DNA from 2 places in the Streptomyces sp. NPDC006610 genome. Region 1 is predicted to be linked to the other one. Evidence: riboswitches for the same ligand, from Rfam matches in the RefSeq annotation. Region 1 holds a riboswitch; the other holds the start of a gene.
What was found. A riboswitch is a leader RNA that binds a small molecule or an ion and turns the genes downstream of it on or off. The one in region 1 is predicted to bind thiamine pyrophosphate.

Region 1 (7,388 bases):
GGCCCTGGAGGGCGTTGTCCCAGTGGTGCACGAGGAGCCGCTCGCCGTAGCGGCCGGAGGGGAAGGAGGCGCAGTCGCCGACCGCGTACACGTCCGGAGCGGAAGTGCGCAGATGGGCGTCGGCGACGACCTCCCGGTGGACGCCCAGCTCGATGCCCGAGCCCGCGAGCCAGTCCGTGGCGGGGCGGGCGCCGATGCCGACGACGACGGCGCCCGCGGGCAGCGTGGAGCCGTCGTCCAGCACCACCGTGCCGGGCTCGACGCGCCGCACGCGCGCGTGGGTGCGCAGTACGGCCCCGCTGTCGGCGTACCAGCCGGCCATCGGGGCGGCCACCTCGGGCGGCAGCACCCCGGCGAGCGGCCGGTCGGCGGCCTCCACGACGGTCACGGAGCAGCCGGCCTCCCGCGCGGCGGTGGCGAACTCGGCGCCGATCCAGCCGGCGCCCACGACCACGATGTCGTGCTGCCGGGCGAGCACGGGGCGCAGCCGCTCGGCGTCGTCCAGGGTGCGCAGCAGATGCACGCCGGGCACGCCCTCGGCGCCCGGCAGCCGCAGCGGCTCGGCGCCGGTGGCGAGCACCAGGACGTCGTACGGCTCCGGGCCCGCGGCGGTGTCCAGGACGTGGTCGCCGGGGCGCACGCCGAGGGCCTCGCGGCCGAGGTGGAGCTCGATGCCGAGGGCCTCGAAGTCGACGTCGAAGGCGGAGCCCTCCGCGGTGCCGAGCAGCACGGCCTTGGACAGCGGCGGCCGGTCGTAGGGCTGGTGGGGTTCGGCGCCGATCAGCGTCACGCCACCGGTGAAGCCCTGTTCCCGCAGCGCGACCGCGGTCTGCACGCCGGCCATGCCCGCGCCGGCGATCACCGCGCGCCGCGCGCCCGACTGCCTCTGCTCGCTCATCCGGTCACCATAGACAACTGACGCACGGTCAGTCCGCGCCGGGGCCGCCGACCTGTTCCACGACGCTCGTGCCGCTCCCCGGCCGCGACTCCCACTCCCAGGTCTCCTCCAGCCGCACCCTCCCGTCGGGCAGCTCCACGACGGTGGACACGCAGTGCCCGCTGGACGTCGCGCCGTCCCGCGTGAGCTGGACGTAGCGGAAGTCCAGCCGGTCGCCCGCGCGGGCGCCGACCAGGAAGCCGCGGACGACGTCGCCGCCCGCGTACTCGGCCCAGACCTCACCGTCCCGCTCGTGGTAGGCGAACCGGGTGCGGGCGCCGACCTGGCCCGGGGACTGGTCGGCGACGGGGGCGAGGACGAGACCGTCCAGGGATCGGGCCACGGCACAGGCTCCCTTACTGAGAACGGCGGAGGGCGGCTAGGGTGGCCACCGTAAAGCACTCGCGGGAGCCCGGACGCACCGGGCTGAGAGGGAGGCTGGCGGCCTCCGACCGTACGAACCTGATCCGGGTCATGCCGGCGAAGGGAGGGGCTGAATGCCCGTGTCGTCCTCCGCGCACGCGTCCGACGTCCTCGTCATCGGGGGCGGGATCATCGGCCTGGTCACGGCCTGGCGGGCCGCGCAGCGCGGGTTCTCCGTGACCGTCGTGGACCCCGAACCGGGCGGCGGGGCCGCCCGGGTGGCGGCGGGGATGCTCGCCGCCGTCACCGAGCTGCACCATGGCGAGCAGACCCTGCTCGGCCTCAACCTGGCCTCGGCCGAGCGCTATCCGGCCTTCGCGGCCGAGCTGGCCGAGGCCGCGGGCCACGACCTCGGCTACCGCAGGTGCGGCACCCTCGCGGTCGCCCTGGACGCCGACGACCGCGCCCATCTGCGCGAGCTGCACGCCCTGCAGCGCCGGTCGGGACTCGACTCGCAGTGGCTGTCGGGGCGCGAGTGCCGCCGCCTGGAGCCGATGCTCGCGCCGGGCGTGCGCGGAGGGCTGCGGGTCGACGGCGACCACCAGATCGACCCGCGCCGGCTGGCCGCCGCCCTGGTCACGGCGTGCGAGCGGGCGGGCGTGACGCTCCACCGGGACGCGGCCGAGCGGCTCACCGTCGCCCGGGACCGGGCCACCGGCGCCGTCACGCGCGGGGACGCCGAACTGACGGCCGGGCAGGTCGTCCTCGCCGCCGGCAGTTTCAGCGGTCGCCTCGCGGGGGTCCCGGACGCCGTACGGCCGCCCGTGCGGCCGGTGAAGGGGCAGGTGGTGCGGCTGACCGTGCCGCCCCGGTACGCGCCGTTCCTGCACCGCACCGTCCGCGCGGTCGTCCGCGGCAGCGAGGTCTACCTGGTCCCGCGCGAGAACGGCGAACTGGTCATCGGCGCCACCAGCGAGGAACTGGGCTGGGACACCACGGTCACCGCCGGGGGCGTGTACGAGCTGCTGCGCGACGCCCACGAACTCGTGCCGGGCCTCACCGAACTCCCCCTGACGGAGACCCGGGCCGGACTGCGCCCCGGCTCCCCGGACAACGCGCCGCTGCTCGGCCCGACCGACCTGGACGGCCTGCTGCTGGCCACCGGCCACTTCCGCAACGGCGTGCTGCTCACACCGGTCACCGGCGACGTCCTGGCGCACGCGCTGGCGACCGGGGAACTGCCCGAGGTGGCCCGTCCCTTCACCCCGCAACGCTTCGGCGCCGCGCCGGCCGCCTCCGCCGTGGGCCCGTCCGCGGCGCCCGCCGTGGACACGTCCCCCGCACCCGTACCCGCCGTACGCACGGAGCAGCCCGTATGAACACCTCCGTCATGACCATCTCCGTCAACGGGGAGCGCCGCCAGGTCGCCGACGGCACCGCCCTCGACGCGCTGGTGCGCACCCTCACCGCGGCGCCCTCCGGGGTGGCCGCCGCCGTCAACGAAACCGTCGTCCCGCGCGCGCAGTGGCCCACGACGTCCCTCGCCGAGGGGGACCGCGTCGAGGTCCTCACCGCCGTCCAAGGAGGCTGACCCATGGCCGACGATCCGTTCGTCCTCGGGGGCACGTCCCTCACCTCCCGGCTGATCATGGGGACCGGCGGCGCGCCCAGCCTGGAGGTGCTGGAGCGGGCGCTGGTCGCGTCGGGGACGGAGCTGACCACGGTCGCGATGCGGCGCGTGGACCCGACGGTGCACGGCTCGGTGCTGTCCGTCCTGGAGCGGCTGGGCATCCGGGTCCTGCCGAACACGGCCGGCTGCTTCACCGCGGGCGAGGCCGTCCTCACCGCCCGCCTCGCGCGCGAGGCGCTGGGCACCGATCTGATCAAGCTGGAGGTCATCGCCGACGAGCGCACCCTGCTGCCGGACCCGATCGAGCTGCTCGACGCGGCCGAGACTCTGGTCGACGACGGGTTCACGGTGCTGCCGTACACCAACGACGACCCGGTGCTGGCGCGGAAGCTGGAGGACGTCGGCTGCGCCGCGATCATGCCGCTGGGCTCGCCCATCGGGTCCGGGCTCGGCATCCGCAACCCGCACAACTTCCAGCTGATCGTCGAGCACGCGCGCGTGCCGGTGATTCTGGACGCGGGCGCGGGGACGGCGTCGGACGCGGCGCTGGCGATGGAGCTGGGGTGCGCCGGGGTGATGCTCGCCTCGGCGGTGACGCGGGCCCAGGAGCCGGTCGTCATGGCGGAGGCCATGCGCCACGCGGTGGAGGCGGGGCGGCTGGCCCGGCTGGCGGGGCGGATTCCGCGGCGGCACTTCGCCGAGGCGTCCTCTCCCACGGAGGGCCTGGCCGTGCTCGATCCGGAGCGGCCCGCGTTCTGAGGGGCGCTGCGACGGGCCGCCGGCTCTCGGTGTGGGGATTGCGTCACAGGTCGGCTGCAGTCCCGGGCCCGTCGTCGCCGGACGCGCGGCGGTGTCGGCGGCGGCTCGTAGACTCGGGCCGTGGACACGACCCTTCAGGACCCGCTGGCCGGGCAGGTGCTCGACGGCCGGTACCGCGTCGACGCGCGGATCGCGGTCGGCGGCATGGCCACGGTCTACCGGGCCGTGGACACCCGCCTCGACCGGGTGCTCGCGCTCAAGGTGATGCACCCCACCCTCGCCGCGGACGCCACGTTCGTCGAGCGGTTCATCCGCGAGGCCAAGTCGGTCGCCCGCCTCGCCCACCCCAACGTCGTCCAGGTGTTCGACCAAGGGACGGACGGGTCGTACGTCTACCTGGCGATGGAGTACGTCGCCGGCTGCACCCTGCGCGACGTCCTGCGCGAGCGCGGGGCGCTGCAGCCGCGTGCGGCGCTGGACATCCTGGAGCCCGTCCTGGCCGCCCTCGGCGCGGCGCACCGCGCCGGGTTCGTGCACCGGGACATGAAGCCGGAGAACGTGCTGATCGGGGACGACGGCCGGGTCAAGGTCGCCGACTTCGGCCTCGTGCGGTCCGTGGGCACGGTGACGCAGACCACCGGCTCGGTCCTCGGCTCGGTCTCCTACCTGGCCCCCGAGCAGATCGAGCACGGCACGGCCGACCCGCGCGTCGACGTCTACGCGTGCGGCGTGATGCTCTACGAGATGCTGACCGGCGCCAGGCCGCACGCCGGGGACACGCCGGCCCAGATCCTCTACAAGCACGTCCACGACGACGTCCCCGCGCCCTCGGCCCGCGTGCCGGGGCTGCCGTACGAGCTGGACGAGCTGGTCGCCTCGGCCACCGCCCGCACCCCGGACCTGCGCCCGCACGACGCCGTGGCGCTGCTCGCCCACGCCCGCGAGGCGCGCGGCGGGCTCGGCGCCGACCAGCTCGACGCCGTGCCCCCGCAGGCGGTCACGGCCGCGCACGACAACGCCGAGGACCGTACGAGCGTCATCCCGCGCCCGCTGCCCGTGGGCGACGACGACGAGGCGGGCGGACCCTCGCTCGACCGGACCAGCCGGCTGCGGACGCCGCCCGTCCCGGCCCCGCGCCGCCGGCCGCGCCCGCCGCGCGCGGTGGTCGGCGTCCTCGCGGCCGTCCTGCTGCTGCTCGGCGTCGGCGCGGGCGTCTGGTACATCAACTCCGGCCAGTTCACCAAGGTCCCGCCGCTGCTGGCGAAGACCCAGGCCCAGGCCGAGGACCGGCTCGCGGACGCCGGTCTCGAACTGGGCGACGTCGACCACGCGTACAGCGACACCGTCCGGCGGGGCACGGTCATCAGCACCGACCCGGAGCCGGGCAGCCGCATCCGGCACAACGACTCGGTGTCGCTCGTCATCTCCGACGGCCCCGAGACGGTGAAGGTGCCGGACCTGTCGGGCTACCGGCTGGACAAGGCGCGCGCGGTGCTCAAGGACGAGGGCCTGGAACCGGGCATGGTGACCCGCGAGTTCGACGAGGACGTCCCCCGCGGCTTCGTGATCGGCACGGACCCCGGCTCGGGCGTCACGACCCGGGCCGGCTCGGCGATCGCGCTCACCGTCAGCAGGGGCGCCCCCGTCGACGTCCCCGACGTCTCCGGGCGGGACCTCGAGGACGCCCGCCAGGAGCTCGGGGAGGCCGGCCTCAAGGTGCGCATCGCCACCGAGGAGGTCCACTCCGAGCACGACAAGGGCCGGGTCGCCCGACAGTCCCCCGCGCCCGGCGGCGAGGCCGCCGAGGGCGACACGGTGACGCTGACGCTCTCGAAGGGCCCCGAGATGGTCGAGGTCCCGGACGTCGTCGGCGACAGTGCGGACGAGGCCACCGGGAAGCTGGAGGCCGCCGGTTTCCGGGTCGAGGAGGACCGTGGGCTGCTGGGCCTGTTCGGCGGCGACACGGTCGAGGACCAGTCGGTGGACGGCGGTGAGCAGGCGCCCAAGGGCTCGACCATCACCATCGAGATCGGCTGAGGGCCACCGCCGCCGGTGCCCGCCCGCGCGGGCAGGCACCACGCGGGCGGGCAGCACCACCCGTGCGGCCACCACGCGGGCGGGCGCCGCGCGGACAGGGGCACGTCCTCGCCCATGACACCCTTGACGGGTGAACAACCAGCCTCCCGCTCTCCCGCGCAACCCCGTCGGCGGTCATGTCCCCGTCGCCGGCGGGCTCCACTCCGTCGGCCTCGCCTACGCCCGCGAGCTGGGGGCCGAGACCGTGCAGGTCTTCGTCGCCAATCCGCGCGGCTGGGCCACTCCGGCCGGCAACCCGCGGCAGGACGAGGCGTTCCGCGAGGCGTGCGAGGCCGGTGCGATACCGGCGTACGTGCACGCCCCGTACCTGATCAACTTCGGCTCGCACACACAAGCCACCGTCGAGAGGTCGGTGGAGTCGCTGCGCCACTCGCTGCGCCGCGGGCGGGCCATCGGCGCGCTGGGGGTCGTCGTGCACACCGGGAGCGCCACCGGCGGCCGGGAGCGGGACGTCGCCCTGAAGCAGGTGCGCGAGCATCTGCTGCCGCTGCTGGACGAGCTGACCCACGACGACGACCCGTTCCTGCTGCTGGAGTCCACGGCCGGGCAGGGTTCCTCGCTGTGCTCGCGCACCTGGGACTTCGGGCCGTACTTCGAGGCCCTGGACGCGCATCCGAAACTCGGCGTCTGTCTCGACACCTGTCACGTCTTCGCCGCCGGGCACGACCTGACCGGGCCGGACGGGATGCACCGGACGCTGGACCTCCTGGTGGACACGGTCGGCGAGGGCCGGCTGAAGCTGATCCACGCGAACGACTCGAAGGACGTCGTCGGCGCCCACAAGGACCGGCACGCCAACATCGGCGCCGGTCACATCGGCGAGGACCCGTTCCGGGCGCTGATGACGCACCCCGCCACCGAGGGCGTGCCGCTGATCATCGAGACGCCCGGCGGGAGGGAGGGCCATGCCGCGGACGTGGAGCGGCTGAAGAAGCTCCGGGAGATGTGAGCCGCAGCACGCGCCGCACCACGCGCCGCCGCTACAGCTCGGGACCCTCCCCGGGCTCCTCCTGGTACGAGTAGCGCTGTTCCCTCCACGGGTCGCCGACGTTGTGGTAGCCGCGCTCCTCCCAGAAGCCGCGGCGGTCGGCGGTCATGTACTCCACGCCCCGCACCCACTTGGGGCCCTTCCAGGCGTACAGGTGCGGGACGATCAGGCGCAGCGGGAAGCCGTGCTCGGCGGTCAGCAGTTCGCCGTCCTTGTGGGTGGCGAAGATCGTGCGCTCGGACGCGAAGTCGGCGAGGCGCAGATTCGAGCTGAACCCGTACTCCGCCCACACCATCACATGGGTGACATTCGGTGCGGGCGGCACGATCTCCAGGATGGTCCGGGCGGGGACGCCGCCCCACTCCGCACCGACCATGCTGAACTTCGTCACGCAGTGCAGATCGGCCACCACGGTGGTGTACGGCAGGGCCGTGAACTCCTCGTGCGTCCAGCCGTGCTTCTCGCCGTCGGCGGTGGCCCCGAAGACCCTGAACTCCCAGCGCTCGGGCCGGAACTTGGGCACCGGGCCGTAGTGCGTGACCGGCCAGCCGCGCTGGAGTCGCTGTCCCGGCGGAAGCTCGGACGGTACTGCTTCTCCTGATTCGCGCTCCACC
Region 2 (7,388 bases), on a different contig from region 1:
CGGGCAGCGTGACCTGCCGCCACGCCCGCAGCGGCGAGGCGCCGAGCATGCGCGCGGCCTCCTCCTGGCGCGGGTCGAGCTGGGCCCACAGCCCGCCGACCGTGCGGACGACGACGGCGTAGTTGAAGAAGACGTGCGCGAGCAGGATCGCCCACACGGTGGTGTCGAGCCGGACGCCCCACAGCTCGTCCAGCAGTCCGCCGCGCCCGACCAGCGCGAGGAACGCCGAGCCGACGACGACCGTCGGCAGCACGAACGGCACGGTCGCCACCGCCCGCAGCACCTGCTTGCCGGGGAAGTCGAGGCGGGCGAAGGCGTAGGCGGCGGGCAGCGCGATCAGCAGCGTCAGCGCGGTGGAGAGCAGGGCCTGCCAGGTGGTGAACCACAGGACGTGCCGGATGTCCGGCCGGGTGAGGACGTCCGCGATCCGGCCCAACTGCCAGGCCCCGTCGACGCGCAGACCGCGGGCGACGATCGCGGCGACGGGGTGGGCGAAGAAGACGCCGAAGAACGCGACGGGCAGGGCGATCAGGCCCAGCCGCGCCGCGCTCCCCTTCGCACGGAGCGCCCGGGACGTCACTTCAGGACGAGCGAGGTCCACGCGCCGACCCACTCGTCGCGGTGGGCGGCGATGTCGTCCGGGGCCATGGTCCGCGGGTCCTCGGCCTGCCGCCCGTACTTCCTGAACTCCTCGGGCACCTGGGCGCCCTCGCGCACCGGGTGGACGAACATGTTCAGCGGCATGTCCTCCTGGAACTCCTTCGAGATCAGGAAGTCCAGCAGCGCCTTGCCGCCCTCGGGGTTCTTCGCGTTGCCGAGCAGCCCGGCGTATTCGATCTGCCGGAAGCAGGTGCCGGTCGCCACGCCGGTCGGGGCGGTGTCCGGCCTGGGGTCGGCGAAGACGACCTCGGCGGGCGGCGAGGAGGCGTACGAGACGACGAGCGGCCGCTCTCCGCCGGCCTCCCGGCCGCCGGAGGACCCGGAGAACTCCTCGTTGTAGGCCTGCTCCCAGCCGTCGACCACCTTCACGCCGTTGGCCTTGAGCTTCTTCCAGTACTCCGGCCAGCCCTCGTCCCCGTACGCGGCGGCGGTGCCGAGCAGGAAGGCGAGGCCGGGCGAGGAGGTGGCGGCGTTCTCGGTGACGAGGAGGTCCCGGTACGCGGGCTTCACCAGGTCGTCGAAGGTCCGCGGCGGGTCCAGCTTGCGGTCGGCGAAGTACTTCTTGTCGTAGTTGACGCAGACGTCGCCGGTGTCGACGGGCGTGACCCGGTGCTTCACCGTCTCGTCGCGGTACTCCGGGCGGATCAGGTCGGCGCCCTTCGCCTCGTACGGCTGGAACAGGCCGTTGTCGAGCGCGCGGGAGAGCAGGGTGTTGTCGACGCCGAAGAAGACGTCGCCCTGCGGGTTGTCCTTGGTGAGGATGGCCTTGTTGACGGCGGTACCGGCGTCGCCGTCCATGAGGACCTTGAGCCGGTAGCCGGACTTCTTCTCGAAGGAGGCGATCACGTCCTTCGACACGACCCACGAGTCGTGGCTGACCAGCGTCACGGTCTTCGAACCGGACGTCCCGGTGCCGTCGGAGCCGTCGGAGTCGCCGGACGTGCACGCGGACAGCGTGACGAGGCCCAGCCCCACGACCGCGGCCGTGAACTTCTTGGCGGTGGTGCTCACCGATTTCCTCCTGGCTGACCAGGAAGAGACGCGGCCCTGCCCGTTCGCGGGCAGGGCGCAACAGCTCGAGTGGTGACCGATCTCCCTACCCAGAATGACCTGGGCGAGGTTCGGAGGGTCTGCGGTCTTGAACCGCACTCTCAGCGCTGTGGCGCTCCCCTGTCGGAATATGTAGGAATACTCAGATCACGAACATGTACGTACGAAGGTCAGACTACCGCTCGGTGGCCGCGAGCTGACCACACGCCCCGTCGATCTCCTGGCCACGGGTGTCCCGGACAGTGACCGGCACCCCGTGCGCGGCGATGGCCTCCACGAACGCCTTCTCGTCCTCGGGCCGCGAGGCGGTCCACTTCGAGCCGGGCGTGGGGTTGAGCGGGATCAGGTTGACGTGCACCGGCCGACCCTTGAGCAGCCGGCCGAGCCGGTCGCCGCGCCATGCCTGGTCGTTGATGTCGCGGATCAGCGCGTACTCGATGGACAGCCGCCGCCCGGACCTGGCCGCGTAGCCGAAGCCCGCGTCGAGCACCTCGCGGACCTTCCACCGGGTGTTGACGGGCACGAGGGTGTCGCGCAGCTCGTCGTCGGGAGCGTGCAGGGAGATCGCGAGCCGGCACTTGAAGCCCTCGTCGGCGAACCGGTGGATCGCCGGGACCAGTCCGACGGTGGACACGGTGATCCCGCGCTGCGACAGCCCCAGCCCGTCCGGCTCGGGGTCGGTCAGCGCGCGGATGGCGCCGACGACCCGCTTGTAGTTGGCGAGCGGCTCGCCCATCCCCATGAAGACGATGTTGGACAGCCGCGCCGGCCCGCCCGGCACCTCGCCGTCCCGCAGCGCCCGCATGCCGTCCACGATCTGGTGCACGATCTCGGCCGTCGACAGGTTCCGGTCCAGTCCCGCCTGCCCGGTGGCGCAGAACGGGCAGTTCATCCCGCATCCGGCCTGCGAGCTGATGCACATCGTCACCCGGTCCGGGTAGCGCATCAGCACCGACTCGACCAGCGTGCCGTCGAACAGCCGCCACAGCGTCTTGCGGGTGGCGCCCTCGTCGGTCGACAGATGCCGTACGACGGTCATCAGCTCGGGGAACAGCGCCTCCCGCAGCCTGGCACGCGAACCGGCGGGGATGTCGGTCCACTGCTCGGGGTCGTGCGCGTACCGCGCGAAGTAGTGCTGCGAGAGCTGCTTGGCGCGAAACGGCTTCTCGCCGATCTCGGCGACGGCTTCCCTGCGCTCGGCGGGCGAGAGATCGGCAAGGTGCCGCGGCGGCTTCTTGGCTCCGCGCGGGGCGACGAAAGTGAGTTCTCCGGGCTTGGGCATGGTCCTACCAGTGTCGCAGATCGAAAACGCCGCCCCGGACGCCCGCCCGCCGCGCTAGAGATCGCCCAGCAGATCCGTGATCGCGGAGAACCAGCCCTCACGGTGGTCCTTGCAGTACTTGTAGCGGCTCCTGCGGATCCGTATCCGCGGCTGCCGGACCGGGACGCCGCACGCGCGGCAGGGTCTCGTCCGTCTGCTCATCGTCGCTCTCCCCCTGTGAACGCCTGCAGCCACTCGTGCAGGTACCAGCCGGAACCCGTGAACGCGGCGAGGGCCCCCCGCCCCGAAGGACGACGGGCCCTCGCCCACTGCCGTCGGTCAGCCGCTGCCCACGAACAGCACCAGCAGCAGCCACACCACCGGCGCCGTCGGCAGCAGCGAGTCCAGCCGGTCCATGATGCCGCCGTGCCCGGGCAGCAGGGTACCCATGTCCTTGATGCCGAGGTCCCGCTTGATCATGGACTCGCCGAGGTCGCCCAGCGTGGCGCTGGCGGCGACCGCGAGGCCCAGGAGCAGGCCCTGCCACCAGGCGCCGTCGTCCACCAGGAACTGCATGCACAGCGCGCCCGCCGCCATGGCGAACGCCACCGCGCCGAGGAGCCCCTCGCGGGTCTTGCCGGGGCTGATGCGCGGCGCCAGCTTGCGCCGGCCGAACCGCCAACCCACCGCGTACGCCCCGGTGTCGCTGACCACCGTCAGCAGCAGGAACGTCAGCACCCGGCGCGGGCCGTCGTCCGCGGCGAGCATCATCGAGACGAACGTCGCCAGGAACGGGACGTAGAACGCGGCGAAGACGCCCGCCGTCACGTCCCTGAGATAGTTCTCCGGCGGTGCGGTCATCCGCCACACGAGCACCGCCAGCGCCGTGAGCGCCATGGCCACCCACGCGCCCTCGGCGCCCCGCGCATAACCGGCGACGACCATCGCAGCGCCGCCCACCGCGAGCGGCACGAGCGGCACGTGGATCTGCTTGCGCTCCTCGAGCCGCTTGGTCAGCTCCCACAGCCCGACGGCCGCGGCGACCGCGATCACGCCCACGAACACGGCCTTGACGACGAACAGCGACACGACGATCACCGCGCCGAGTCCGACGCCGACCCCTATCGCCGCGCCCAGGTCCCGTCCCGCGCTCTTCTTCTGCGGTGCGGGGGCCGGCTGCGGGGCGTCGGGCATGGGCTCCGGATTCTGCGGGGCCGCGCCGTGGTGCGGCGCCGGCCGGCTCTGGTCGCGGAAGGAGGGGCCGCCCGGCCGAGCGGCCCCCCTCTCGTCATCCTGGTCTCCGCCGTGGGCGGACACGTCGGGCACGATGGGCATGGGGCGAGTCTGCTGCGCGGCGAGCGCATCGTAGGCGGGACCCGCCGGGGCGACCCCCTGGAGGGGCCCCCGGTCGGACGGCCCCCAGTACCCAGCGTGCGGCGGCGCCCCCCAGGAAGAGTCGTTCATCAGACCTCGAGAAGCTCCGCTTCCTTGTGCTTGAGCAGCTCGTCCACCTGGGCGACGTACTTCGCGGTGGTGTCGTCGAGCTCCTTCTCCGCACGGCGGCCCTCGTCCTCGCCGACCTCGCCGTCCTTGACCAGCTTGTCGATGGCGTCCTTGGCCTTGCGGCGCACCGAGCGGATGGACACCTTGGCGTCCTCGCCCTTGCCCTTGGCGACCTTGATGTACTCGCGTCGGCGCTCCTCGGTCAGCTCGGGGAACACCACGCGGATGATGTTGCCGTCGTTGCTCGGGTTGACGCCCAGGTCGGAGTCGCGGATCGCCTGCTCGATGTTGCGCAGCGCGCTCTTGTCGAACGGGGTCACGACGGCCATGCGCGGCTCCGGCACGGAGAACGAAGCCAGCTGGTTGATCGGCGTCGGCGCGCCGTAGTAGTCGGCCACGATCTTGTTGAACATCGCCGGGTGCGCACGGCCGGTGCGGATCGCGGCGAAGTCCTCCTTGGCGACCACGACGGCCTTCTCCATCTTCTCCTCGGCCTCGAGGAGGGTCTCTTCGATCACCACTTGCTCCTGCGTGTCTTGAGTAGGCCCGGCTGCGGTTCCGTGGCTGCGGTCGGCGGCCGGCTGCGTCGCGTCTTCTTCCTGCACGTTTCCCGACCGGCGGGACATTGTCCATCCCCCGGCCGGGCAGCGTGGTTCACCGGTCAGTCCCGGCTGCCCTGGTCACCCACGAGCGTGCCGATCTTCTCACCCTTGACGGCGCGGGCGATATTGCCCTCCTTCAGCAGCTCGAAGACCACGATGGGCAGCTTGTTGTCGCGGCACAGCGTGACGGCGGTGGCGTCGGCGACCTTGAGGTCCCGGGTGATGACGTCGCCGTAGCCGAGGGAGTCGAACCGGACCGCGTCCGGGTTGGTCTTGGGGTCGGAGTCGTAGACACCGTCGACGCCGTTCTTGCCCATCAGCAGCGCCTCGGCGTCGATCTCCAGGGCGCGCTGGGCGGCGGTGGTGTCGGTGGAGAAGTACGGCATGCCCATACCGGCGCCGAAGATCACCACGCGGCCCTTCTCCAGGTGCCGTACGGCGCGCAGCGGAATGTACGGCTCGGCGACCTGCCCCATGGTGATGGCGGTCTGCACCCGGCACTGGATGCCCTCCTTCTCCAGGAAGTCCTGGAGGGCGAGGCAGTTCATCACGGTGCCGAGCATGCCCATGTAGTCGGAGCGGGCCCGGTCCATGCCGCGGACCTGGAGTTCGGCGCCGCGGAAGAAGTTGCCGCCGCCGATGACGATGGCGATCTGCGCGCCGTCGCGGACGACGGCCGCGATCTCGCGGGCGATGGCGTGCACCACGTCCGGGTCGACGCCCAGGCCCCCGCCGCCGGAGAAGGCCTCACCGGACAGCTTCAGCAGAAACCGGCCGGGTACTTTGCCGTCGTCGCTCTTCTGGGCCTGCGTCGTCATGGGGTTCTCGCCTCTTCATACGTGGTGCACATACGAAGAAGGCCATTGCCGGTGGTGGGTTCACATCCCCTACGCGGCAATGGCCTCCTCGTCAGATCTGCTGTCGTCCGTGACCCGCCGGGCGCCGGCGCGCACGGCACGGACGACTGCGGTCGACCCTAGCGGTATTCCTCACGGCGTTCCGCCCGGGTCCGCGAGTCGCTCGCGGTTCGGACTCAGATGCCGACCTTGATGCGCGAGAAGCGCTTCAGGGTGACACCGGCCTCATCCAGGACCTTCTGGACCGACTTCTTGTTGTCGAGGGCGTACGGCTGACCGAGCAGCGTGGCGTCCTTGAAGAAGCCGTTCAGGCGACCCTCGACGATCTTGGCGATCGCGGCCTCGGGCTTGCCCTCGGCGCGGGTGGTCTCCTCGGCGATGCGGCGCTCCGACTCGACGACGTCGGCCGGCACGTCCTCCTTGGAGAGGTACTTCGGCGCGAAGGCGGCGATGTGCTGCGCGACGCCCTTGGCGACCTCGGCGTTCGGCTTGTCCAGCTCGACCAGGACACCGATCTGCGGGGGCAGGTCGGGCATGGTGCGGTGCATGTACGCGGTCACGAAGCCGTCCGCGAACTGCGCGAAGCGGTCCAGGACGATCTTCTCGCCGAGGTTGGCGTTGGCCTCGTCCACGTACGCCTGGACCGTCTTGCCGGGCTCGATCTCGGAGGCGAGCAGCGCCTCGATGTCGGCCGGGGAGGTCTTGGCGACGTGCTCGGCGATGGTCTTGGCGACGGCCTGGAACTTGTCGCCCTTGGCGACGAAGTCCGTCTCGCACTTCAGCTCGACCAGGACGCCGGAGGAGTTGTCGTCGGCGATGATGGAGACCACGGCGCCGTTCTCGGCGGAGCGGCCCTCGCGCTTGGCGACGCCCTTCTGGCCCTTGATACGGAGCGCCTCGACGGCCTTCTCGACGTTGCCCTCGGCCTCGTCCAGCGCCTTCTTGCAGTCCATCATGCCGGCGCCGGTGAGCTCGCGGAGCTTCTTGACGTCGGCGGCGGTGTAGTTCGCCATGAGTCTGTGAGTCTTTCTCGAAGTCTGGAGGATCGGAGATCTGCACGGTCTGCGATCCACATGTAGATGCAGATCCGCGACTCGATGCTGACCTACGGGTGAACGGCGGGGGCGGAGTTCATGTCACCGCCCCCGCCGTCAACGCTGACGTCGGCGGTCAGGCCTGCTCGCCCTCGGCGGCCGGAGCCTCGGCGGCCGGAGCCTCGGCGGCGGGGGCCTCCTCGGCGGCGGCCTCGGCAGCGGGGGCCTCGGCAGCGGGGGCCTCGGCCGGCTTCTCGGCGCTGTCCTCGCCGTCGGCCTTCTTCTCGCCCTCGAGCAGGTCGCGCTCCCACTCGGCCAGCGGCTCGCCGGCGGCCTTCTCGCCCTTGCCCTCGGTGGCAACACCGGAGCGGGCGATGAGGCCCTCGGCCACCGCGTCGGCGATCACGCGGGTGAGCAGGGT

Region 2: linked by a shared signal. The riboswitch ahead of ABZY13_RS13440 (thiamine ABC transporter substrate-binding protein) and the one ahead of thiO (glycine oxidase ThiO) in region 1 are both predicted to bind thiamine pyrophosphate.

What each region holds. Positions count from the first base shown of each region.
Region 1 is NZ_JBEXOP010000065.1:13,214-20,601, forward strand. Features, by position in the region: gene ABZY13_RS32100 (FAD-dependent oxidoreductase) at 1-898, opposite strand, end outside; gene ABZY13_RS32105 (hypothetical protein) at 927-1,280, opposite strand; TPP riboswitch at 1,332-1,443, shown strand; gene thiO (glycine oxidase ThiO) at 1,435-2,679, shown strand; gene thiS (sulfur carrier protein ThiS) at 2,691-2,891, shown strand; gene ABZY13_RS32120 (thiazole synthase) at 2,895-3,689, shown strand; gene pknB (Stk1 family PASTA domain-containing Ser/Thr kinase) at 3,810-5,726, shown strand; gene ABZY13_RS32130 (deoxyribonuclease IV) at 5,857-6,735, shown strand; gene ABZY13_RS32135 (sulfite oxidase-like oxidoreductase) at 6,767-7,388, opposite strand, start outside.
Region 2 is NZ_JBEXOP010000013.1:97,541-104,928, forward strand. Features, by position in the region: gene ABZY13_RS13435 (iron ABC transporter permease) at 1-601, opposite strand, end outside; gene ABZY13_RS13440 (thiamine ABC transporter substrate-binding protein) at 577-1,671, opposite strand; TPP riboswitch at 1,736-1,842, opposite strand; gene rlmN (23S rRNA (adenine(2503)-C(2))-methyltransferase RlmN) at 1,886-2,992, opposite strand; gene ABZY13_RS13450 (hypothetical protein) at 3,047-3,193, opposite strand; gene ABZY13_RS13455 (phosphatidate cytidylyltransferase) at 3,311-4,435, opposite strand; gene frr (ribosome recycling factor) at 4,435-4,992, opposite strand; gene pyrH (UMP kinase) at 5,136-5,894, opposite strand; gene tsf (translation elongation factor Ts) at 6,110-6,946, opposite strand; gene rpsB (30S ribosomal protein S2) at 7,104-7,388, opposite strand, start outside.